2 regions of the Burkholderia sp. YIM B11467 genome follow, and region 2 is predicted to be linked to the other one. Evidence: predicted binding sites of a transcription regulator. Region 2 holds the regulator's gene; the other holds the start of a gene.
What was found. The regulator HrcA, encoded in region 2, represses chaperone genes, less so after heat shock. The targets are predictions, from matches to a motif close to TTAGCACTCNNNNNNNNNGAGTGCTAA.
Positions count from the first base shown of each region.

Region 1 (10,492 bases), 150 kb from region 2:
CGCCAGCCATCGGTGCATCTTCCTTCGGCAGTTCTGCAACAGCTGCGTCCGTCGTCAGCAGCAGGCCTGCAACCGAAGCTGCGTTCTGCAGTGCGGTGCGCGTGACCTTGGTCGGGTCGACGACACCGGCTTCGACCATGTCGACGTACTCGCCCGTTGCTGCGTTGTAGCCGTAGTTGCCATTGCCTGCAGCAACTGCCGCCACCACGACGCTGGCTTCTTCGCCGCCGTTCGTGACGATCTGGCGCAGCGGCTCTTCCATGGCGCGCAGCACGATCTTGATGCCGGCGTTCTGGTCGGCGTTCAGGCCGGTCAGGCCCGCGATCGCGGTGCGAGCGCGGATCAGCGCAACGCCGCCGCCTGCCACGATGCCTTCTTCCACAGCTGCGCGCGTTGCGTGCAGTGCGTCTTCGACACGTGCCTTCTTTTCCTTCATTTCGACTTCGGTCGCAGCACCGACCTTGATCACTGCCACGCCGCCGGCCAGCTTGGCCACGCGCTCTTGCAGCTTTTCACGGTCGTAGTCCGACGTCGCTTCTTCGATTTGCGCGCGCACTTGCTTCACGCGTGCTTCGATGTTCACGGCTTCGCCTGCGCCGTCGATGATCGTCGTGTTTTCCTTGCCCACTTCGATACGCTTCGCCTGGCCCAGTTCTGCCAGCGTTGCCTTCTCGAGCGTCAGGCCGGTTTCTTCCGCGACGACTTGACCGCCGGTCAGGATCGCGATGTCTTCCAGCATCGCCTTGCGACGATCGCCGAAGCCCGGTGCCTTGACCGCAACGGTCTTCAGGATGCCGCGGATGTTGTTGACGACCAGCGTTGCGAGCGCTTCGCCTTCGACGTCTTCAGCGATGATCAGCAGCGGACGGCCAGCCTTCGCGACTTGCTCGAGTACCGGCAGCAGATCACGGATGTTCGACACCTTCTTGTCGTGCAGCAGCACGAACGGGTTGTCGAGGACGGCAACTTGCTTGTCCGGGTTGTTGATGAAGTACGGCGACAGGTAGCCGCGGTCGAATTGCATGCCTTCGACGACGTCGAGTTCGTCGGCCAGTGACTTGCCGTCTTCGACGGTGATCACGCCTTCCTTGCCGACCTTGTCCATCGCTTCAGCGATGCGATCGCCGATCGACGAATCGCTGTTCGCCGAGATCGAGCCGACCTGTGCGATTTCCTTGTTCGTCGTGCACGGCTTGCTGATCTTCTTCAGCTCTTCGACAGCCGCTGCGACTGCCTTGTCGATGCCGCGCTTCAGGTCCATCGGGTTCATGCCCGATGCGACGTACTTCATGCCTTCGCGAACGATCGATTGCGCGAGGACGGTTGCCGTCGTCGTGCCGTCGCCTGCGTTGTCGCTGGTCTTGGAAGCGACTTCCTTGACCATTTGCGCGCCCATGTTCTGGAGCTTGTCCTTCAGCTCGATTTCCTTCGCGACCGACACACCGTCCTTGGTGACCGTCGGGCCGCCGAAGCTGCGCTCGAGCACCACGTTGCGGCCCTTCGGACCCAGCGTGACCTTGACTGCGTTGGCGAGAATGTTCACGCCTTCGACCATCTTCGAACGGGCGGAATCGCCGAATACGACGTCTTTAGCTGCCATCTTCTAACTCCTTGAATTCTTGGGAATATGTACCGTCGGAGGACGCTTAGTTAGCGTTGACCACGGCCATGATGTCTTCTTCGCGCATGACCAGCAGTTCCTGGCCGTCGACCTTCACGGTCTGGCCTGCGTACTTGCCGAACAGGACGCGATCGCCGACCTTCACGTCGAGCGCGATCTGTGCACCCTTGTCGTCACGCTTGCCCGGGCCGACCGCGAGGATCTCGCCTTGATCCGGCTTTTCAGCAGCGGCTTCGGGGATCACGATGCCCGAGGCGGTCTTGGTTTCCTGATCCAGGCGCTTGACGATCACGCGATCGTGCAAAGGACGAAGGTTCATATTCACTCCTCTCTTGACTGAGATTGAAGAACGCTTAGGGAATCTGCCCGGCAAATCGCCCGGCAGAGAATTGTTAGCACTCTCGTGCAGCGAGTGCTAATTATATGGACGGGTTTTGACAAATTCAAGAAGGGGATCCGGAGGATTTTTCCGGGCAGGCGGGGGGCGCTCGGCGCTGAGCTTCGTTCGCTTGAGATTGGGCTTGAGGCGACGTGGAAGAGGCCGGATCCACGGAAATATATCGTGCAAAAACAATAGCCTAGCAAAAACCACGAGCGACGGCGGCGGTATCCGGGAGGATAGCAGGAGTCGCCTGTTCGGTTCGTCGCCATGGCCATGCAGCAGCGGCTGCGACACCTCGGGAATTCCCGTACATCCCGAGCAAGCGCTGTCGAAACAAATAGGGTGCAAACATATATTCGCGATCAACGCGCAGGCAGCGCGTCACGACGCCCTCCTCTCAGGATCGGAGCAGTTGGTCTCTTCGCCGCGTCTCAGCCGACGCTCGACGGGCAATCGTGAACGCCCGATCGGCCACACATCGATCGGAAGGACGAATGTCGTTTCCCGAGCGACGTCGGCCGGTTGCCTGTGAGAAAGCAACCGGCCTCGAAGCCGCCTGTTGGCGGAATGGTCAAAATGCACTGCCGGCTAGATCCGGACGATCTGTTCGTCGACCAGCCACCCATCGAATTCGTCTTGTCACAGGGTCAGGTCACGAGGATCTCGCTCGCGAAATCACCACGAGGAGCACCGCAGATCGCTTTCGCCGCACACCCCTCATTCACCGGACGAATCACGCGGCATTTTTAAAGCAGCGCGGAAGCGGCACCCTCAGTCATCGCACCTCGCGCGACCTGGCCACGGACCATGAAATTCTCCGCCGTCGAGAAATCGTCGACCATATCGAGCCGATAGCCGTGCGTATACACAGCGCTCAATTGAAAGCCGTTTTCCGGGCGAAGCGCCAATTTCTGACGAAGTCGATAGATGTGCGTGTCAAGGCTTCGCGACGTGCCATCCAGTGTCCGCCCCCATGCCAGCGTCGACAAGGAATCTCGGGAGACTACGTTTCCAAGATTATTGAACAGGCAACTCGCCAAGGAAAATTCCTTCGCAGTCAAATCGATGTTTTTGCCGTGCAGGGTTATCGTGCGCATAAGCGGATTCACAACATACGCCCCAACCTCGACTCTATTATCGGTTTTTTTATTTCGGCCGCTTCGACGCAGCAGCGCATTGATTCGAGCCATCAACTCGATCTCACGAAAGGGCTTGCCAATGTACTCGTCGGCCCCGGCATCCAGCGCAGCGGCAATATCTGCCTCCAGCGTTCTCGCGGCCAGAAACAAAACGACGGGCGCGTCTCCAAGATTGGCTCGAATCCAGTGCAACAAATTCAGACCGCTGGCGTCCGGGATTCTCCAGTCAAGCACCACGAGCTCCACGACTTTCTTTCTCAGAAACTGAACGGCTCGCGCACTATCGCACGCCACCGAAATTTCCCGGTTTGACCCTCGCAGCGCCTTTTCAAATGCTGACGCCTGACCCGGATCACCTTCCACTAACAGGATACTCATAACACCCCCAGCCTTCATCGACACGATTAATTTTCAGACCACTCCAATCGATCGCCCGAACATGCAGACACAAATATAATATTTTTAACAACTACCGAGCGATTGAGATCTTCCTCACTCAAACTTCAACATCAACTCACAACGGACCCATTCGATCCGATACAACACAACCCGAGCGGACACCTGCACTTTTTTTCGTGCATTCTCATTTCGATAAAAAATAAATTCGGCGCCCTTTATTTCAAACAGCACGTGCTCGGCGCGTAGCGTGGAAGTCTTGCTGCACCCATCGGAATCCTCCACGGGCAGATAGCCGATTTTTGCGTCCCCATTTCGCGCGTGATGCCGCTTTTGGTTGCCGGTAATTCATCCGAAGCCCCGCGGCTGCAATCACGCAGGTGAACACCCGTTCGCGAATGTTGTATGCAATTCCAGTGAAGCCGCACTCACCGAGCTAGCAGATCATCACGAGCGTGCCACGCACTCTGGCACCTATATCAGCGACGCGCATGTCGACCTCGGTAGCGATCAGCGAATTGGGCAGATCCATCGGTGTCCGGCACGACGCCGCCGTGTCTTCGGCCCAACTCGTTCATCAAGTATGCCACTCAGATGTTACTGACATATCAGTAGGATATCGAGACGTGTGGCAGAGGTCAAAGCGGGTAAACCCGCTCGCCAGCATTGACCCCTTTACAGCGTGTTGAAAACGGGGGGTGACCACGCTAATATGTTAGTAATATTTTCTGCTGGATCACCGGACACATGAACGGACTAACGGGTACCACCCTTGCCGAACAGGCTCACCAGAAACTCGAAGAACTGATCGTGACGCTCGAGCTTGCGCCCGGCAGTGTCTGGTCGGAGGCATCCCTCGCGGAGAAGCTCAATACGGGGAGAACGCCGGTTCGCGAGGCCGCACAACGACTGGCTGCGTCGCATCTGCTTCAGATCGTGCCGCGTCACGGCATCATGATCACTGTCCCGAACATTCATGATCAGTTGCTCGTGCTCGAAACACGCCGTGAACTCGAGCGCCTCATCGCACGGCGCGCTGCACGGCGTGCATCGCCCGAGGAGCGCGAGCAGATCCGCGACGTCGTTGAAAAACTCGACGCGGCAGGCGAATCACAAAACGTTGTCGACTACTTGAGAAGCCTATATGCGGCCAATCAGCTTATCGCTCAATGTTCGCGAAATCAGTTCGCTGCTGAGGCTATCGCACCGCTACATGCGTTGTCCCGGCGCTTTTACTTCATGTATCACAAACGGTTGAATAATTTGCCGTCGGCAAGTCTGCAGCACGTGAGAGTCGCGCGTGCAGTAGCTGATGGTGACGAGCAGGAAGCCGAACTCGCATCAGACATGATGATGGACTACATTGATGCATTTACGCGGGACTGCTTTACCCTTGATTTTGAACCGTATCACTCGCGAGCTGCGGTCTGATATGCCTTCGATGAATTGAGCACACCCGCAACCAGGTATATATCGTGCCAGCTCAATCGCGCACGTAGCGATGTCGGCAAAACACCGTCGATCTCGAACAGACATGGTGGAATTACCGTCGACGTCGAGCAGCAGCACCGAGCAAGACGTCGACAACCACTCGTCATTCAACACAGAATTCCGCGCCGTTCAATCAACCCGCCTACCTGCTCCTCCCGGATGGGCTCGGATATGTAATATCCCTGGCAATCAATTGGCGTCATCTCCCTCAACCACTCGAACTGAGCCTCGGTTTCGACGCCTTCGATCACAACACGCTTCTTCAAGCGGCGCCCGAGCTCGACGAGCGTTTCCACCATGGCCCGCGATTCGATATTTTCGTGGATATCGCACATGAAGGACCGATCCAGCTTGAGCGTATCTACTGCCAGGCGATGCAATTTGGTCAGCGACCAACAGCCTGAACCGAAGTCATCGATCGCAACGCTCACCCCCATGTTCCGGATCGAAGCGATGGCAGTTGCGAGCGTCTCGATTGGACCCGGGTCGATGGATTCCGTAAGTTCGATTTGAAAATTCCCGGCACGAACCGCATGGGAATCGAGAATCGAGGACAGTCTTTTTTCCGCTCCCGGCCGCGTAATTTCACGGGCAGGCAAATTGACAGACAGCGACAGGCCACCATATCCGCGAGCAGCCCAACTGGCGAGCACCCGCGCAGATTCCGTCATGACGTAATCAGTGAACTGGCTCGTCAGATACGAATCCTCGACAAGATCAATGAATGCCGATGGCATCAACACACCATGTTCCGGATGATGCCAGCGTATCAACGACTCGAACCCGGACAGCAATCCGGCCTCAAGGCGGAGCTTGGGCTGATACACGAAAAAGAATTCTTTCCGGGCCAGCCCAAGTTCCGCGTCGTCGACAAGATCATCATAATTGCGATGCACTGTCGTACTGTCCAAAGCGATCTCCAATGCACGCACATCAGATTTTCCAGTGCCTGCTGACACAGCCTTAGGGTCGCCCGGGCTTGCCGCTGCCCGGGCTTTCCGTCAGTCAGTGCATGAACACGCGACTACTTCCACTGATACAGCATGCCGGCACCGATCACCCGCTGGCCACCGCTGAAACCGCCGTTGATCGACGCCTTCAGGTTGTCGGTGATGCGCGCCTGCATGTTGACCGCCATCGCCTTCTGGCCGAGGAAGGTCGACGTACCGACGCCCATGCCGAAGTTGGCGTCGCGATCGAGCTGCGGGATCGAGGCCATCGCGCCGACGGCCGCGATACCCTGCTTCGCCATCTGGTCGGTCTGCTGCAATTGCGAACCCAGCGAGTTGATCTGCGCCTGCTGGCCTGACAGCGCCGTCGACAACGTCGACTGCACTGCATTGAGCTGGTTCACGTTGACCGCGTCGGTGCCCTGCGTACCCGGCGCCACATTGATGATCTGGCGCTGCTGCGTATCGCTGCCGACCGACACCACGTTTTGGCGCCCGCCGTCCGTCGAATTCGCACCGATCGCCACGGAGTTCGAGCCCGCTGTGACGGTCGGCTTGTCGGAGCCGGTACCGTTCATGTCGGCCGCGACGCCGGCAGCGTTCGTCGTATTCGTCGTCATCAACGTGGACAGCTGACTCAACTGGTTGTTGATGTTCGTCACACCAGTCGACAGCGACGCCACGTTGTTGTTCGTCGTGCTCAGGCCGGTGGACAGGGAGCTGAGGCCGGCCGCCGTCGACGTCGACAGCGTGTTGATCGCGGTCGAGGTCGATGTGGACAGCGACGACACGCTGCTGTTGGTCGAACTCAGGCCCGTCGACAGCGAGTTGATACCGGTCGACAGCGATGCGACGTTTGTCGCGGTCGTCGTCGACAGGGTGTTGACCGCCTGGTTCGTCGCGTTCAACTGGCTGCCGTTGATCGCGTCCGTGCTGGTGGCCGAGACCTGGCCGGCAGCGACGTTCGTGATCTGGCGTTCCGCGCCCGGCGCACCGACGCTCAGAACGCCCACCGGACTGGTGCCGAAGACCGGATACGTGACGCCGCCGACCGTGACGCTCGACACCGCAACCGCGTTGCCGGTGACCGAGTTCGCGCCGAGCGCGATCGAGTTGGCGACGTTCGCGGTGGCGTTCGAACCGAACGCGAGCGCGTTGGTGGCGCTGGCCGTGGCGCCCGAGCCGTAGGCCTGCGCGCCGATGGCGCTGGCCGTGGCCTGGTTGCCGAGTGCGATCGTGTTGTCCGCGGTGGCCTGGCTCGAGCTGCCGAATGCCAGCGCGCTGTTGCCGGTTGCCGTGCTCGCGTTGCCGAGCGCCACTGCGCCGGTGCCGGTCGCCGTGTCGTTTGCACCCATCGCGACTGCGCCGGTGCCCGTCGCGACGCTCGGGTCGCCGATCGCAACCGCGCCGTCGCCGCTCGCGGTGTTACCGGAGCCGATCGACACGGCCTTGCCGCCTGTTGCCGAAGCGCTTTGACCGATCGCGACCGCGCCGTTCGATTGCGCGTTCGAGCCGTAACCGACCGCGACACTGCTTGCGCCCGCCGCGCTGGCGCCGACACCGGCGGCCAGCGAGTAGAGGCCGGTCGCGGCGCTGTTGGCGTAGTTCGCCGATTGCGTACCACCGTCGTTGACGCTGTAGTAATGCGTTTTCGCGGCTTCAATCGCGGTCGAGGTCGACGTGGACAGCGACGTCATCGAACTGTTGGTCGAGCTGAGTCCCGTGGACAGCGAGCCGATGCCGGTCGACGTCGAGGTCGACAGCGACAGGATCGTGCTGTTGGTCGAGCTGAGGCCGGTGGACAGCGATCCGATGCTCGTCGAAGTCGACGTGGACAGCGAAGAGATCGAGCTGTTGGCCGATGACAAACCGGTCGATGTCGAGGTCGACAGCGACGACACCGAGCTGTTGGTCGAGCTGAGGCCGGTCGACAGCGAGCTGATGCCCGTTGAAGTCGACGTGGACAGCGAGGAGATCGAGCTGTTGGCCGACGACAAGCCGGTCGACGTGGAAGTCGACAGCGACGTGATCGAGCTGTTCGCGGACGAGAGCCCCGTCGAAGTCGACGTGGACAGCGAAGAAATCGAGCTGTTGGCCGATGACAAGCCCGTCGACGTGGAAGTCGACAGCGACGACACCGTGCTGTCAGTTGAGCTCAACCCGGTCGACAGCGAGCTGATGCCCGTTGAAGTCGACGTGGACAACGAGGAGATCGAGCTGTTGGCCGACGACAAACCGGTCGACGTCGAAGTCGACAGCGACGACACCGAGCTATTAGTCGAACTCAGACCGGTCGACAGCGAGCTGATGCCCGTTGAAGTCGACGTGGACAACGAAGAGATCGAGCTGTTGGCCGACGACAAACCGGTCGACGTCGAAGTCGACAGCGACGACACCGAGCTATTAGTCGAACTCAGACCGGTCGACAGCGAGCTGATGCCCGTCGAGGTCGACGTGGACAGCGAAGAAATCGAGCTGGTGGCCGACGACAGTCCAGTCGACGTCGAGGTCGACAGCGACGACACCGTGCTATCGGTCGAGCTCAGGCCGGTCGACAGCGAGCTGATCCCCGTCGAAGTCGACGTGGACAGCGAAGAAATCGAGCTATTGGCCGACGAGAGACCCGTCGAGGTCGACGTGGACAGCGAAGAGATCGAGCTGTTGGCCGACGACAAACCGGTCGACGTCGAGGTCGACAGCGACGACACCGAGCTATCCGTCGAGCTCAAGCCGGTCGACAGCGAGCTGATGCCGGTCGAAGTCGACGTGGACAACGAGGAAATTGAGCTGTTGGCCGACGACAGGCCCGTCGAGGTCGAGGTCGACAGCGAAGAAATCGAGCTGGTGGCCGACGACAGACCGGTCGACGTCGACGTCGACAGCGACGACACCGTGCTATCGGTCGACCTCAGGCCGGTCGACAGCTAACTGTTGCCTGTCGAGGTCGACGTGTACAACGAAGAAATTGAGGTGGTGGCTGACGAAACACCGGTCGAGGTCGACGTCGACAGCGACGACACCGTGCTATCGGTCGAACTCAGGCCGGTCGACAGCGAACTGATGCCTGTCGAGGTCGACGTGGACAACGAAGAAATCGAGCTGGTGGCTGACGACAAACCGGTCGACGTCGACGTCGACAGCGACGACACCGAGCTACTAGTCGAGCTCAAGCCGGTCGACAGCGAGCTGATGCCGGTCGAAGTCGACGTAGACAACGAAGAAATCGAGCTGTTAGCCGACGACAGACCGGTCGACGTCGAAGTCGACAGCGACGACACCGTGCTATCGGTCGAGCTCAGGCCGGTAGAAAGCGAACTGATCCCGGTAGAAGTCGACGTGGACAGCGAAGAAATCGAACTGTTAGCCGACGACAAACCGGTCGACGTCGAGGTCGACAGCGACGACACCGAGCTATCCGTCGAGCTCAAGCCGGTCGACAGCGAGCTGATGCCCGTCGAAGTCGACGTCGACAACGAAGAAATCGAGCTGGTGGCCGACGACAAGCCGGTCGAGGTCGACGTAGACAACGAAGAAATCGAGCTGTTCGCGGACGAAAGACCCGTCGAAGTCGACGTGGACAGCGAAGAAATCGAGCTGTTGGCCGACGACAAACCGGTCGACGTCGAGGTCGACAGCGACGACACCGAGCTATCCGTCGAGCTCAAGCCGGTCGACAGCGAGCTGATGCCCGTCGAAGTCGACGTGGACAACGAAGAAATTGAGCTGTTGGCCGACGACAGGCCCGTCGAGGTCGACGTCGACAGCGAAGAAATTGAGCTGTTGGCCGACGACAGGCCCGTCGAGGTCGAGGTCGACAGCGACGTGATCGAGCTGTTCGCGGACGAGAGACCCGTCGAAGTCGACGTGGACAACGAAGAAATCGAGCTGGTGGCCGACGACAAGCCGGTCGAGGTCGAAGTCGACAGCGACGTGATCGAGCTGTTCGCGGACGAGAGACCCGTCGAGGTCGACGTGGACAACGAAGAAATCGAGCTGGTGGCCGACGACAAGCCGGTCGACGTCGAAGTCGACAGCGACGACACCGAGCTATCCGTCGAACTCAGGCCGGTCGACAGCGAGCTGATCCCCGTCGAAGTCGACGTGGACAGCGAAGAAATCGAGCTGTTAGCCGACGACAAGCCGGTCGACGTGGACGTCGACAGCGACGTGATCGAGCTGTTCGCGGACGAGAGACCCGTCGAGGTCGAAGTCGACAACGAAGAAATCGAGCTGTTGGCCGACGAGAGGCCGGTCGACGTCGAGGTGGACAGCGACGTGATCGAGCTGTTCGCGGACGACAGGCCCGTCGAGGTCGACGTGGACAACGAGGAAATCGAACTGTTGGCCGACGACAAACCGGTCGACGTCGAAGTCGACAGCGACGACACCGTGCTATCCGTCGAGCTCAGGCCCGTCGACAACGAGCTGATGCCCGTCGAAGTTGACGTGGACAGCGAGGAGATCGAGCTGTTAGCCGACGACAAGCCCGTCGAGGTCGAAGTCGACAGCGACG
Region 1 covers NZ_JBQVSQ010000003.1:379,076-389,567, forward strand. Annotated here, with positions in the region: gene groL (chaperonin GroEL) at 1-1,600, opposite strand, end outside; gene groES (co-chaperone GroES) at 1,647-1,940, opposite strand; gene ACTRWB_RS13815 (response regulator transcription factor) at 2,750-3,538, opposite strand; gene ACTRWB_RS13820 (GntR family transcriptional regulator) at 4,286-4,969, shown strand; gene ACTRWB_RS13825 (EAL domain-containing protein) at 5,137-5,940, opposite strand; partial or broken gene ACTRWB_RS13830 (YadA-like family protein) at 6,054-10,492, opposite strand, start outside.
Region 1: a site for HrcA is predicted at 2,014-2,040, ahead of groES (co-chaperone GroES). Genes of this name have one in related genera too.

Region 2 (10,492 bases):
ACGCTGGTCGACGCGATGCCCGGCAGCGCGGACGGCATGAAGGACGCGCCGCTGATGCCCGGGCACACGTTGCACGATACGCTGTCGGGCAAGCTCGTCACCGTGAAATCGGTCGGGCCGGACGGCGCGGTGATCGAGGTGAGGAACGACGGCCTGCTGCTGCCGAACGCGGTGGTCACGGGCCCGCAGCAGGCGGACGCGGGCGCGCGGGTCGTGCTGTCGGGCGCGTCGTCGGGCGGCGAGCATCTGCGCTACGCATGGAGCGCGCCGGCCGGCATCGACGCGAAGCCGGCCGGCCCCGAGCTGCGCTTCGTTGCGCCGGCACTCGAGCAGGACCGCGACTACGCGTTTCGCTTGACCGTCGCCAACGACCACGACTACACCGCGCAGGCGACGCACGTCGTCAAGGTGAAGGCGCAGGAGGTCGTCGCGCCGCCGCGCGCGGCGATCGGCGGACCGGCGTCGGCCGACGGCGGCGCGAGCGTCACGCTGTCCGGCGAGTCGTCGACGGGCAAGGGGCTGAGCTATGCGTGGACGGGGCCGGCCGGCGTGCCGCTCGTGCAGACCGGCGCGGTCGCGACGTTCACCGCGCCGACGGCGGCGGATGAGCGGCGCTACGACTTCAGGCTGGTGGTGACCGATGCGCTGGGCCGCACGTCCGACGCGACCCACCGCGTGACCGTGCACGCATCGGTCGGCGAGGGCGTGACCGCGTGGGATCCCAGGCAGACCTATGCGCAGCCGTGCCAGAAGGTCAGCCATGCGGGCAAGGTCTGGGCCAACGGCTGGTGGGTGCTGGGCGACGTGCCCGGCACGGGCGGCGAGTGGGCCGCGTGGCGCCCGGTCGGCGCGGCCAACATGCACGAGCAGTGCAAGGGGTAACGTGCGGGCGGCAGGGCGGGCGCGATGCGGCGCGTGGGGCCGCATGCGGGGGCCGGGCCTGGCCGGATGAATCGGGCGAGTCCGCCCCCCGGCCTTTGCATGGCCGGGCGCCGAGTCGTGACGGCCGCGTCAGGCCGCCAGCATTTCCTTCGCGTGCTTGCGCGTCGTGGCCGTGATCTCAAGCCCGCCGAGCATCCGCGCGACCTCCTCGATCCGGTTGGCCCGGTCGAGCGCGACGACCGTCGAGACCGTGCCGCCGCGGTCGTCGGCGCCCTTCGCGACCTGGAAGTGGTGGTCGCCGCGTGCGGCGACCTGCGGCAGGTGCGTCACGCACAGCACCTGACGGTCGCGCCCGAGCTGGTGCAGCAGGCGGCCGACCACTTCGGCGACGCCGCCGCCGATCCCCGTATCGACTTCGTCGAAGATCAATGTCGGCGTCGGGCTCGCGGCGCTCGCGATGACCGCGAGCGCGAGGCTGATCCGCGCGAGCTCGCCGCCCGACGCGACTTTCGCGAGCGGCCGCAGCGGCACGCCGGCGTGCCCGGCGACCCGGAATTCGACCTGCTCGAGCCCGTGCGGGCCGCCGTCGGCGAGCGGCACGAGCGAGACTTCGAAACTTCCGCCCGCCATCGACAGTTCCTGCATGCCTGTCGTGACGGCCGTGCCCAGCGCCCTGGCGGCTTGTGCTCGCGCCTTGGACAGGTGCTTCGCGTCGGCGAGATAGGCTTCCCGCGCCTTGGCCTGGATCGCCTCGAGCGCGCCGAGATCGGCGGCCGCGTCGAGCGCGGCGAGCTGGGCGCGGCGCGCCGCATGTTCTTCGTGCAGCGTGTCGGGCGGCAGCCGGAACTTGCGGGCGGTCGAGTGCAGCGCATCGAGGCGCGTTTCGACCTGCGCGTGCCGCTCGGGGTCGAGATCGACGCGCTGCGCGTAGTGCGACAGCGAGTAGACGGCTTCCTGCAGCTGGATCTCGGCCGGTTCGAGCGACGCGAGCGCGTCGCCGAGCGTGGTGTCGTAGTCGGCGAGGCTGCGCAGCTTCGACACGATCGCGCCGAGCTGCGCGAGCATCGCGTCGTCGGCCTCGGACAGCGCGTTGAGCGCGCCCCGTACGCCTTCGATCAGGTTCGCCGAATGCGACAGGCGCTTGTGCTCGTTGCTGACCTCATCCCATTCGCCGGCCTGCGGCGCGAGCTTGTCGAGCTCGGCGAGCTGCCACGCGAGCTTTTCGCGTTCGAGCTGCAGCTCGCGCTCGTGCGCCTTCGCGGCGTCGATCGCCTGCGTCGCGTCACGCCAGACGCGCCACGCACGTGCGACGTTCGCGGCATCGGCGACGAGCCCCGCGTGCGTATCGAACAGCTCGCGCTGCGCGTCGGGCCGCATCAGCAACTGGTGCGCGTGCTGGCCGTGGATGTCGACGAGCATCTCGCCGAGTTCGCGCAGTTGCGCGAGCGTCGCGCTGGTGCCGTTGATGAACGCGCGCGAACGGCCGTTCGCGTCGATCACGCGGCGCAGCATCACGGTGTCCTCGGCGTCGAACGCGTGTTCGTCGAGCCAGCGCACGACGCGGTCGTGCGGCGTGAATTCGGCCGTGATGTCGGCGCGGCCGCAGCCGGTGCGCACGACGCTCGCGTCGGAGCGTTCGCCCAGTGCGAGCGCGAGGGCGTCGATCAGGATCGATTTCCCGGCGCCGGTTTCGCCGGAAAACACGGAAAAGCCGCGGTCGAATTCGAGATCGAGCGCGGCGACGATGACGAAGTCGCGTATCGAGAGGTGGCGGAGCATGGTGTCGGGCGGAGGGGCGTCAGGACGCCTTGTCGTCTTCGTTCGATGCGTGTTCGTTCCAGTGCAGCTTCTTGCGCAGCGTCGTGTAGTAGCTGTAGCCGATCGGGTGCAGGAACGGCACCGTGTGCTTCGAGCGGCGCACCTCGATCGTGTCGTTCAGTTCGAGCGAGGTGAACGACTGCATGTCGAAGTTCACGTTGACGTCGCGCCCGCCGACGATCTGGATCGCGATCTTCGTGTCGTCCGGCAGCACGATCGGCCGGTTCGACAGCGCGTGCGGCGCGATCGGCACGAGCACGATGCCCTGCAGCTGCGGATGGAGGATCGGGCCGGCCGACGACAGCGCATAAGCGGTCGAGCCCGTCGGCGTGGCGACGATCAGGCCGTCCGAACGCTGGTTGTACATGTACCGGCCGTCGACCGACGCGCGCAGCTCGACCATCCCGGAGAAGCCGCTGCGGTTGACGACGACGTCGTTGAATGCGATCGCGTGGTAGATCGGTTCGCCGTCGCGCATGATCCGCGCCTCGAGCAGCGAGCGCTCTTCGCGCTCGAACTTGCCCGACAGCATCACGGGGACGAGCGCGTGCATGTCGGCGGCCGCGATGTCCGTGATGAAGCCGAGCCGCCCGTGGTTGATCCCGATCAGCGGCGTCCGGTACGGCGCAAGCTGGCGGCCGATGCCGAGCATCGTGCCGTCGCCGCCCAGCACGACCGCCACGTCCGCACGCGCCCCGATTTCGGCCGGGGTGAGCGCCGGATAACCGGTGATGCCGAACTCGCGCGCGGTATCGCCTTCGAAGACGACCTCGAAGCCCAGCTTCGCGAGGCTGGCAGCCAGGGTGGCGAGCGGCTCGGCGATGCCGGGCGTGTTGCTCCGGCCGACGAGCGCGACAGTATTGAACTGATTACCGGTTTTCATGCCGGCATTACACCATAGCTCGTTGACGAAAAGAACCGGCTGTGCACCGGTGGGGCCGGATCGGGCCGGCCCGCGCAATGGCGGCCGACGCCACTCGCCGCGGTCGCGCGGTTGCGCTAAAATTTTCCACCATGCTAGATCCTCGCGCACGAACCCTCCTGAAAACCCTGATCGAACGGTATATCGCCGACGGTCAGCCAGTCGGATCGCGCACGTTGTCCCGTTATTCCGGGCTCGAGCTGAGCCCGGCGACGATCCGCAACGTGATGTCCGACCTGGAGGAGCTCGGCCTCGTGTCGAGCCCGCACACGTCGGCCGGCCGCGTGCCGACGCCGCGCGGCTACCGGCTGTTCGTCGACACGATGCTCACGGTCGAGACGCCGATCGACGCCGAGGCCGTCGCGCGGCAGGTGCAGAACACGCTGCAGGCCGGCGAGCCGCAGCAGCGGGTGGTCGCCGCCGCGGCGAGCGTGCTGTCGAACCTGTCGCAGTTCGCGGGCGTCGTGCTGACACCGCGTCGCAGCCACGTGTTCAAGCAGATCGAGTTCATGCGGCTGTCGGACAAGCGCATCCTGCTGATCATCGTCACGCCCGAGGGCGACGTGCAGAACCGGATGCTCGCGACGCCGCGCGACTACTCGCCGTCGCAACTCACCGAGGCGTCCAACTACATCAACGCGCATTTCGCCGGCCTGTCGTTCGACGAGGTGCGCCGCCGCCTGCGCGACGAGATCGACCAGTTGCGCGGCGACATGACCGCGCTGATGCATCTGGCGGTGACGGCCAGCACCGAGGTGCCCGACACCGAGGACACCGTGCTGATTTCCGGCGAGCGCAACCTGCTCGAGGTGGCGGACTTGTCGTCCGACATGGCGCGGCTGCGCAAGCTGTTCGACGTGTTCGACCAAAAGACGGGCCTCCTGCAACTGCTCGACGTGTCGAGCCACGCCCAGGGCGTGCAGATCTTCATCGGCGGCGAATCGACGCTCGTGCCGATCGAGGAAATGAGCGTCGTCACCGCGCCTTACGAGGTGAACGGGCAGATCGTCGGCACGCTCGGTGTGATCGGCCCGACCCGGATGGCGTACAACCGCGTGATTCCGATCGTCGACATCACCGCGCGCCTGCTGTCGCTGACGTTGAGCCAGCAGTAGCACACCCGATCCCGCCCCGTCATCGTGCCGCGGCGCCGTGCGTGCCGACAGTCGGCCGAACGGTACGGGGCGGCCCGCTATAATTGAGAGCCGTCCGGTCCCGTGCCCTGAGCACGTTCTTGCCCATGCGTTTCGATCTTGAGCCGCCTTCGAGCATCGCGGCCGCCCACCGCATCGGCGTGCTGCTGATCAATCTCGGCACGCCCGACGCGCCCACGCCGCGCGCAGTACGGCGCTATCTGGCCGAATTCCTGTCGGATCCGCGGGTCGTCGAAATTCCGCAGGTCGTCTGGCAGGTGCTGCTGCGCACGCTGATCCTGCCGCTGCGCGGCCGCGCGTCCGCGAAGAAATACGCGGCCGTCTGGATGCCGGAGGGCTCGCCGCTGCGCGTGCACACCGAGCGCCAGACCGACGGCGTGCGGCACCTGCTCGTGTCGAACGGCTATCACGTGCTCGTCGACTACGCGATGCGCTACGGCAGCCCGAACATTGCGCACGCGCTCGCGCAGTTCAAGCGCTCGGGCGTCGAGCGCGTGCTGCTGATGCCGATGTATCCGCAATACTCGGCGTCGACCACGGCCACCGCGTTCGATGCCGCATTCGACGCGCTCGCGCGCATGCGCAACCAGCCGGAGGTGCGCACGGTGCGGCACTACGCCGACCATCCGGCCTATATCCACGCGCTTGCCGAGCAGGTGCGCCAGTACTGGGCGCAGCACGGCCGGCCCGACTTCGCGGCGGGCGACAAGCTCGTGCTGAGCTTTCACGGCGTGCCGAAGCGCACGCTCGACCTCGGCGACCCGTATCACGACCAGTGCCAGCAAACAGGCGCGCTGCTGATGGCCGCGCTCGGGCTGTCGACGACCGAATGCCGCGTCACCTTCCAGTCGCGCTTCGGCAAGGCCGAATGGCTGCAGCCGTACACCGCGCCGACGCTGCGCGAGTTCGGCGAGGCAGGCGTGCGGCGGGCCGACGTGTTCTGTCCCGGTTTCACGGCCGATTGCCTGGAGACGATCGAGGAGATCGGCATGGAAGTGCGCGACGAGTTCCTCGCCGGCGGCGGCAAGGCGTTCCACCGCATTCCGTGCCTGAACGGCGCACCCGCGTGGCTCGGCGCGATCGGCGAGATCGTCGCCGAGAACCTGCAGGGCTGGCCCGTCAAGGCCGCGCAGCCCGAAACGGTGAACTGAGATGGAACGACACCCGCGCACATTTCATTCGCTGCGCGCCGGGGAGGCGGTCAGCCTCCTTGGGGCGGCCCGGCGGAGGCTGACATGAACTACAAGATTTCCACGGAACCGGGCGCGAAGCTGCGCATCGACAAATGGCTGTGGGCGGCCCGGTTCTTCAAGACGCGCTCGCTCGCGACCGATGCGGTCGACAAGGGGCACGTGAAGATCGGCGGTTCCGCGATCAAGCCGGCGAAGGAGGTGCGCGTCGGCGACGAGGTCGAGATTGCGATGGACGGCATCGTCTGGCACATTGCCGTGCGCGGCGTGTGCGATGTGCGCGGGCCGGCGAGCGTCGCGCAGACGCTTTACGAGGAAACGGAAGCGGGGCGGGCCGCGCGGCTCGCCGAACTGGAGCGGCGTCGCACGTATCGCGAGCCGGCGGCCGAGCTGCACGGCCGGCCGACGAAGCGCGACCGGCGCATCATCGACAGATTTTCTGGTGGGAGCTGAACATCTGGTCGAACGTCGCCCGCGCGCTTCCGTATTCGGTCGTGCGATCGGTCACGGCTCCCGACAGACAGATGGTGGTGGTGCCGGCAATGAGTACCAGCGCGACCACCGAAATCGCAAAGGTCAGTTTCACGGTACTCCCCTCGAGAAGACGGGTGAAAAGGCGCCTGGTGGATGTAAGGCGACGGTCAGCTTAGGGTAAACACGCTTTTCCGACGCTTGAGTGGAGTGTAGTGCAGCGGCGTTGTGCGCAGCTAGTACTTGCCAGGTAAGCGTTGTTACAGGCCGTTTCTCCCGATCCGGCGAACGCTGCGACGCATGCACCGGCAGGACGCGCGGTTGTTTCGCGGCAATGGCGAATGCCGGCGAATAACCCTCTTGAAATTGTAGTTTTCGCCCTTATTTGCACCAGCAATGTGCGGTACCGCCGGGTATACGGTCCGGCGGTGACCGATTTGGCTTCAACCTCTAATCGACTTTCAGCGACATGGAAAACACGCAAGAGAACCCGGCACCCCAATCGGCCGAAGACATCGGCAGCGAGAAGCAGGCGGCGCAAGGCGCCACTCCCGCCGCCGAAGCCGCCGACGCGGCGCTCGCGGAGGCTCAAGCCAAGGTCGCCGAGCTGCAGGAGAGCTTCCTGCGGGCCAAGGCCGAGACCGAGAACGTGCGCCGTCGCGCGCAGGATGACGTCTCGAAGGCGCACAAGTTCGCGATCGAAAGCTTCGCGGAGCACCTGCTGCCCGTGCTGGACAGCCTGGAAGCGGCCGTCAGCGACACGTCCGGCGACATCGCGAAGGTGCGCGAAGGCGTCGAACTGACGCTGCGCCAGCTGACGAGCGCGCTCGAGAAGGGCCGCGTCGTCGCGATCAACCCGGTCGGCGAGAAGTTCGATCCGCACCAGCACCAGGCGATTTCGATGGTGCCGGCCGAGCAGGAGCCGAACACCGTCGTCGCGGTGCTGCAAAAGGGCTATACGATCGCCGACCGCGTGCTGCGCCCGGCGCTCGTCACCGTCGCGCAGCCGAAGTAAGGCCGTCGCGATGGCTGCCGCCGGCGTCGATCCGGCCGCGTTCGACGTGTTCGACATGCAGCCGCTGGCTGCCGACACGTTCGACGCGGGTATCGACGGCGCGGGCGATGCGCTCGCGGTGGTGTTCTTCTGGGGCGTCGACTGCTTCAACTGCGAGGTCGCGAAGAAGGCGATGCTCGCCCAGCCCGACGCGATCCGCGCGCTGGACTTGAAGTGGTTCCATTGCAACGTGTACGAACACCATCAGCTGGGGCACCGCTTCGGGCTGCACGGCGTGCCGACGTGGTTCTTCTTCCACCGCGGCAAGCGTCTCGGCCGTGCGACGGGCTGGCATGGCCTCGCGCAGTTCCAGGCGGCCGTTTCGGCGGCGCGCGCGAAGATCGCGGCGGCGGCCGGCATTCCGGCGGCCGGCGATCCGGTAGCCGGCGGCGATTGAAAAAATTTAATATCCGCATCGCTTGTCGGGTCTTGAAAACGGGCCGGACGGACGCATGTCGGGAGCAGAGTTGAATTCTGGCGCGTGAAACCGCCCAAAAACGCGGCGTTTCGCGCAGCAATCAAGCATTTCTGGAGATTAGGAAAAAATGGGAAAGATCATCGGTATTGACCTCGGCACCACGAACTCGTGCGTCGCCATCATGGAAGGCAACCAGGTCAAGGTCATCGAGAACTCGGAAGGCACGCGCACCACGCCGTCGATCATCGCCTACATGGACGACAACGAAGTGCTCGTCGGCGCGCCGGCCAAGCGTCAGTCGGTGACCAACCCGAAGAACACGCTGTTCGCGGTGAAGCGCCTGATCGGCCGCCGCTTCGAAGAGAAGGAAGTCCAGAAGGACATCGGCCTGATGCCGTACAGCATCGTCAAGGCCGACAACGGCGATGCATGGGTCGAAGCGCACGGCGAAAAGCTCGCGCCGCCGCAGGTTTCGGCTGAAGTGCTGCGCAAGATGAAGAAGACGGCCGAAGACTACCTCGGCGAGCCGGTCACGGAAGCCGTGATCACGGTGCCGGCGTACTTCAACGACAGCCAGCGCCAGGCGACCAAGGATGCCGGCCGCATCGCGGGCCTCGAAGTCAAGCGGATCATCAACGAGCCGACGGCAGCTGCGCTCGCGTTCGGCCTCGACAAGGTCGAGAAGGGCGACCGCAAGATCGCCGTGTATGACCTCGGCGGCGGTACGTTCGACGTGTCGATCATCGAGATCGCGGACGTCGACGGCGAAATGCAGTTCGAAGTGCTGTCGACCAACGGCGACACGTTCCTCGGCGGCGAAGACTTCGACCAGCGCATCATCGATTACATCATCGGCGAGTTCAAGAAGGAGCAGGGCGTCGACCTGTCGAAGGACGTGCTCGCGCTGCAACGCCTGAAGGAAGCCGCTGAAAAGGCGAAGATCGAGCTGTCGTCGAGCCAGCAGACCGAAATCAACCTGCCGTACATCACGGCGGACGCGTCGGGCCCGAAGCACTTGAACCTGAAGATCACCCGCGCGAAGCTGGAAGCGCTGGTCGAGGACCTCGTCGAGCGCACGATCGAACCGTGCCGCATCGCGATCAAGGACGCAGGCGTCAAGGTGTCGGACATCGACGACGTGATCCTGGTCGGCGGCCAGACCCGCATGCCGAAGGTCCTGGAGAAGGTGAAGGAGTTCTTCGGCAAGGATCCGCGCCGTGACGTGAACCCGGACGAAGCCGTCGCGGTTGGCGCGGCGATCCAGGGCCAGGTCCTGTCGGGCGACCGCAAGGACGTGCTGCTGCTCGACGTGACCCCGCTGTCGCTCGGCATCGAGACGCTCGGCGGCGTGATGACGAAGATGATCAGCAAGAACACGACGATCCCGACGAAGCACGCGCAAGTGTATTCGACGGCGGACGACAACCAGGGCGCCGTGACGATCAAGGTGTTCCAGGGCGAACGCGAAATGGCGGCCGGCAACAAGCTGCTCGGCGAGTTCAACCTCGAAGGCATCCCGCCCGCACCGCGCGGCGTGCCGCAGATCGAAGTGAGCTTCGACATCGACGCGAACGGCATCCTGCACGTCGGCGCGAAGGACAAGGCGACCGGCAAGGAAAACAGGATCACGATCAAGGCCAACTCGGGTCTGTCCGAGGCTGAAATCGACCAGATGATCAAGGACGCGGAAGCGAACGCAGCGGAAGACCACAAGCTGCGCGAGCTGGCCGATTCGCGCAACCAGGGCGACGCGCTGGTCCACAGCACGAAGAAGGCGCTCACCGAGTACGGCGACAAGCTGGACGCAGGCGAGAAGGAAGCGATCGAAGCGTCGCTGAAGTCGCTCGAGGAAGTGCTGAAGGACACGTCGGCCGACAAGGCAACGATCGACGCGAAGGTCGAGGAGCTCGGCAAGGTCTCGCAGAAGCTCGGCGAGAAGATGTACGCCGACATGCAGGCTCAGCAGGCGGGTGCCGCCGCCGGCGCTGGTGCAGCGGAAGGCGCGGCCCATGCGGGTGGCGCGCAGCAGGCTGCCGACGACGTCGTCGACGCCGAGTTCAAGGAAGTGAAGAAGGACTAAGCCGGGTTGCAATGGCACCGCACGCCGCGCGCGGAAACGCGCGCGGCGCGACTGACCAGCGGCTGAAAAGCGGTCTGTCTTTCCTTCCGGATGGCCGGATCGACTCCACGCCTGGCGGGCTTCGCGGCCCTCCGGGCACATTTGTTTTTTGGCGGGTGCTGCGCGAGCCGTCCGCGGACGGGTGCAGCGCCAGACGAGTCGAGAGACTTTACTGCAGGCGAAAGGAGCCGCCGCGTGCGCGATGCGTGGCGGCACAGTGAATCGATATGGCGAAACGGGATTACTACGAGGTTCTGGGCGTCGCGAAGAATGCGGGCGACGACGAAATCAAGAAGGCATATCGCAAGCTTGCGATGAAGTATCACCCTGACCGTAATCCGGACAGCAAGGATGCGGAAGAGCATTTCAAGGAGGTGAAGGAGGCCTATGAAATGCTGTCGGACAGCCAGAAGCGGGCCGCGTACGACCAGTACGGCCACGCGGGCGTCGATCCGAACATGGGT
Region 2 covers NZ_JBQVSQ010000003.1:531,274-541,765, reverse strand. Annotated here, with positions in the region: gene ACTRWB_RS14485 (carbohydrate-binding protein) at 1-882, shown strand, start outside; gene recN (DNA repair protein RecN) at 1,012-2,661, opposite strand; gene ACTRWB_RS14475 (NAD kinase) at 2,681-3,583, opposite strand; gene hrcA (heat-inducible transcriptional repressor HrcA) at 3,715-4,737, shown strand; gene hemH (ferrochelatase) at 4,863-5,927, shown strand; gene ACTRWB_RS14460 (RNA-binding S4 domain-containing protein) at 6,012-6,419, shown strand; gene ACTRWB_RS14455 (hypothetical protein) at 6,391-6,552, opposite strand; gene grpE (nucleotide exchange factor GrpE) at 6,907-7,452, shown strand; gene ACTRWB_RS14445 (thioredoxin family protein) at 7,463-7,888, shown strand; gene dnaK (molecular chaperone DnaK) at 8,037-9,989, shown strand; gene dnaJ (molecular chaperone DnaJ) at 10,256-10,492, shown strand, end outside.